2 regions of the Exiguobacterium sp. ZWU0009 genome follow, and region 1 is predicted to be linked to the other one. Evidence: predicted binding sites of a transcription regulator. Region 1 holds the regulator's gene; the other holds the start of a gene.

The links. The regulator Rex, encoded in region 1, represses fermentation and respiration genes when NADH is low (regulators of the CRP and FNR family bind a similar motif). The targets are predictions, from matches to a motif close to TTGTGAAATATTTCACAA.
Region 2: the regulator Rex is predicted to act here: its motif matches at 1,032-1,049, upstream of cydD (thiol reductant ABC exporter subunit CydD).

Annotation. Positions count from the first base shown of each region.
Region 1 covers NZ_CP018057.1:2,986,507-2,988,909, forward strand. Annotated here, with positions in the region: gene tatC (twin-arginine translocase subunit TatC) at 1-416, opposite strand, end outside; gene L985_RS15390 (twin-arginine translocase TatA/TatE family subunit) at 424-621, opposite strand; gene L985_RS15395 (redox-sensing transcriptional repressor Rex) at 621-1,280, opposite strand; gene L985_RS15400 (ATP-binding cassette domain-containing protein) at 1,448-2,403, shown strand, end outside.
Region 2 covers NZ_CP018057.1:195,436-197,838, forward strand. Annotated here, with positions in the region: gene L985_RS01185 (nuclear transport factor 2 family protein) at 3-371, opposite strand; gene L985_RS01190 (Rrf2 family transcriptional regulator) at 394-876, opposite strand; gene cydD (thiol reductant ABC exporter subunit CydD) at 1,085-2,403, shown strand, end outside.

The sequences.
Region 1 (2,403 bases):
TTCCCGAGATCCGTTGAGACTTCAAGCAAGAAGGGAAGCAACCAGAAATACGAGAAGGCTACTCCAGCCAAAAACAGAAAGAAGATGACCGGAATATACGTCAATGTCGCTTTTTGCTCCTTGTCATAAAGTCCTGGTCGGACGAATGCCCAGAGTTGATACATCCAGAACGGTGACGCTAAAATCAGCGCAATAATGAACGCAAGATTCAAATACAACATTAAAGGATCGGCGACGTTGAAGGCATTCAAACCGATACCGAGCTCTTTTAAGTCTGCTTGCAAGAAGCGGACGAGCGGTCGGACGAGCGGAAATGCGACAGCGAACAGGACGACGACGATGATAAGCGACCAGACGATCCGCTTTCGGAGTTCGTCAAGGTGCGACGTCATGCTTTGCTCTTGATCAACCGTCATGATTCAATCACTTCTCTTTCGGTTCGTCCTTTTTATCGTCGTCCATGATGCCGTTCGTGGCATTCTTGAACTCTTTCAATGTCTGACCAGCAGCACGTCCGAATTCTGGTAACTTCTTCGGTCCGAAGATGATCAACGCGACGACCGCGATCAATCCGATGCTTGCAGGTCCGATACCTAGTGTGAGCGGAATAAGGTTTTCCATTATGATTTCACTCCTTCAGCTGATTGCGAATAATGCTTCATGAAATAAACTAACGACTGCAACTCGATCGATAAATCGATGTGATGGACCCGGACGCTCGCCGGCACGTTCAACCGCGCTGGCGTAAAGTTCAGGATGCCTGTCACACCATACTCGACTAACTCATCCGCTACTGACTGCGCGAACTGGGATGGAACCGTCAAGATGGCAACATCGACCTGATTCGCTTCGATTTGTTCTTTCATGTCCGAAACATGATAGATTGGAACGTCATGCGTTGTTGTTCCGACCTTCTCTTCGTCCGCATCAAACGCAACGACTATCCGAGTACTATTATTCTTTAAAAAGTTATAATTTGCAAACGCTGTTCCGAGATGACCGACCCCGATTAAGGCAACATTCGTCACCTCATCTTGATTCAAGGTTTTGCGGAAAAACGTTAAGAGATGTTGAACGTTATATCCATACCCCTTCTTCCCTAATGCCCCAAAGTAGGAAAAATCGCGACGAATCGTTGCTGAATCAACCTTCACCGCCTCGCTTAACTCAGCAGAAGAGACGCGGAGCTTGCCTGAATTGTATAAACTTTGGATGAAGCGATAATATAGCGGCAACCGTTTTGCTGTCGCTTGTGGAATTTTTGTGTCTGGTCCATTCATCCTGCAGTTCCCCCTTCGGCCACATCCATCGTGGCACCCAAATCTTTGCAAAAAGCTTTCTACTCTCCTTGATTGTAAACCACTTCACATAGAGTCACAAATAATATATTCCGCAGGACCTCGCGCTTTTGTTCGTGATAGACTAAAGGGTGGAAGGATGGATGGAAATGATACTCTTACAAGTCAATCAACTCTCGAAATCATTCGGCGTCGAGCCGATTTTAGAAAATATCAAACTGGAAGTACAAGAGCGAGATCGGATTGCGCTCGTCGGACGAAACGGTGCCGGTAAATCGACCTTGCTCAAAATCATCGCTGGTGAACTCAGTCATGACTCGGGTGACATCATGAAAGGCAAGGATGTCAAAATCGGTTATCTCGCACAAGACAGTGGTCTCGAATCGAATGAGACGATCTGGAACGAGATGCTGACCGTCTTCGAACATCTCCAGGAACAAGAACGGACACTGCGCCGGATGGAAATCGAAATGGGCATGGAGCATATCTTGAACGACCCGGTCGCTTACGATCGTCTCTTGAAGACGTACGATCAAGCGCAACACGACTTCTCAGAAGCCGGTGGTTATCAGTTCGAAGCGAATATCCGCTCCGTTTTGCACGGCATGCGCTTTTATCCGGATGATTACTCGCGCCGGATTCAGACATTATCCGGTGGTCAACGAACACGACTCGCCTTAGCGAAGATGCTTCTGCAAGCACCAGAGCTCCTCATTCTTGATGAGCCGACCAACCACCTTGATATCGATACACTCGCTTGGCTCGAAAGTTACCTCGGCGGTTATCGTGGCGCCGTCCTGATCGTCTCACACGACCGGTACTTCCTCGACCAAGTCGTCAATGTCGTCTATGAGCTGTCGCGCAATGTCTGTCGTAAGTTCACCGGGAACTACACGAAGTACTTGGAACAAAAAGCGGCCTTGTACGATCAAGAAATGAAACAGTTCGAACAGCAACAAGAAGAAATCGCAAAGATGCAGGACTTCATTCAACGCAACATCGCCCGGGCGACGACGACAAAACGTGCCCAAAGTGTCCGGAAACGGCTCGAGAAGGTCGACCGACTCGACCGACCAGATGGGGATGAACGTAGCACGGTCCTGTC
Region 2 (2,403 bases), 460 kb from region 1:
TCTTATGAACGGAACATCGTCGGGTCATCTGGAACGTTCTCCAGGTAAGCGATCCGTCCGTTTTCATCAAGACGTGCGATATCTTTTCCGTCTTGCGTGAAGACACTACCGTCTGCCCGTTTTCCGCAAACTGCCCAGCGTGTTTCATATGTTCCTGGTGTTGTTTCTTCCCAGCCTGCGTACATGTGCTTAATGTCTTGATTCGCCGTGAACACATGACGGACGAACTGTTTCCAGGCGTCGATGCCGTGCTTTGGTTGTCCGTTCAGGACGAACGTGATGTCTGTCGTGAATAAGGAAACGAGATCCTCAAAAGCTTGTGCGTCTGTGCGTGACGCGTCGAATAAGTCGAAATAACGATTCAATACCATAGTAAAAACCTCTTTCTATTCATTAAAGTGTCATCATCCGGTCTGTGATTAACGCATGCAACCGTTCTAAATGTTCCGGTGGACAGGAGGCATCGATCGCTTGACGGATCGAGCCGATCGACTCGCGCTTCAACGTCGATTGCCACGCATCTTCTGCCTCTGTCATCAGATTCGAGAGTAGCCCGATTTCCTGTTCCTGAATTCCCATCAAATCCTCAAAGACACCGCTTGACGCATACAACGTCTGTTTGCCTTCGATTGCCTGATAGACGTCAAAGATTTGAATTTCGTCTGCCGGACGTCGTAAGCGAAAGCCCCCTTTGACACCAGGTACGGAATACAACAGATCCGCCTGGACGAGTTTTCGTAAGAGCTTTTGAAAGTAGGTCGGCGAGGCACCGAGTTGCTGGCTGATGAATTCACCAGGCAAAACGGCGCGATCCGGAAGAAAGGTCAAGAGCAACATCGCATAGACGGATTGCTCGACCCCAGTTTTCATTTGCATGAGAAATCTCCTTTCGTCAAACGTAGATAATGTATATCTATAATAGTTTTATTCGAAAGAATTGTCGAGTCATATGCTCTCACAAAACCGTCACACCTTTTCGACAGCATCTGCATGGCATCCCCGTTCCGGATTCGGTATACTAAATGTACGATATGTGAAAATATTCACTAAAAGTCGTTCACACTTTGTGAAAGGACGTTTGTATATGAATCCATTAAAAGGAATCGTTCAGATTCCACGCAGTATTCTCATTCAATTCATCATTGCGGCTTTCCTGATGGGGGTTGCGGTCGTCGGTCAATCGTACGGCATCGTGTTGACGGTCGATCGAATTTTCCTGAAAGAGCAACCGTTTGAAGCCGTCATTCCGTTACTGCTCGTCGTTCTCGGTATGCTGTTGCTCCGGGTCGCCGTGACGTATTGGAACGGTCGTCTCGGTACGACGTTATCGGCGCACATGAAGCAGGCACTCCGGGAAGCGCTCGTTGCGAAATACACAGGTCGCTCGGTCGAGATGATGCTACAAGGGCAAGCGGGACAGAAGGTCAGTGTCTTGCTCGATGCCGTAGACGAGATGGACAGCTATTACAGTCAATACTTGCCGAAAGTCGTCCAGACGACAATCGTTCCCTTGATGGTCTTGATCGCGGCATTCAGCTATGACTGGATCACCGGTCTCGTCATGATGATCACGGCACCGTTCATTCCGTTGTTTTACATCATCATCGGCATCATGACGCAAAAGCGGGCCGATGCTCAACTCGAGAAGATGACGGCGTTCTCAGGAACGTTTCTTGATACGTTGCAGGGATTGACGACCTTGAAGTTATTTGGTCGCGCGAAACGACAACGTGACGTCATCGAAAAAAGCAGTCTTGATTTCCGGGATGCGACGTTAACGGTCTTGAAACTCGCTTTCTTGTCGTCGCTGATGCTTGAGTTCATCTCGATGCTCAGCATGGGAATGATCGCACTTGAGGTCAGTCTGCGCTTGATTCTGTTCCAAAGCATCACCTTCATTCCGGCGTTCCTGATGCTCGTGTTAGCACCAGAGTACTATCTTGCCTTAAAAGAGATGGGGGCTGCCTTCCATACCGGACGCGGTAGTGTCGCGGCAGCGAAACAGATCGCAGCCGAACTGACGGCAGACGATCGTCCCGTTGCCTTCGGTCAATCAGAACTTTCGATGAACCGTCCACCACGAATCGTCTTGGATGAAGTTGATTTTACGTATCAAGAAGGACGTTTTGCCTTACAAGACGTGACACTCGCGATTGAACCATATCAAAAAGTGGCGTTGATCGGTCGCAGTGGTGCCGGTAAGTCGACTGTCTTACAGTTGATTGCTGGACTCGCGGATCCAAAAGAAGGACGGATTCTGCTCGACGGGATTGAGCGCAGTCATGTGGCGGAAGCAAGTTGGTTCCGTCAGTTGAGCTACATCTCGCAACATCCGTATCTGTATGCCGGAACGCTGGCAGAAAATATCGCGATCGGTGAACTCCGTCAAGCGACACCGGAAGA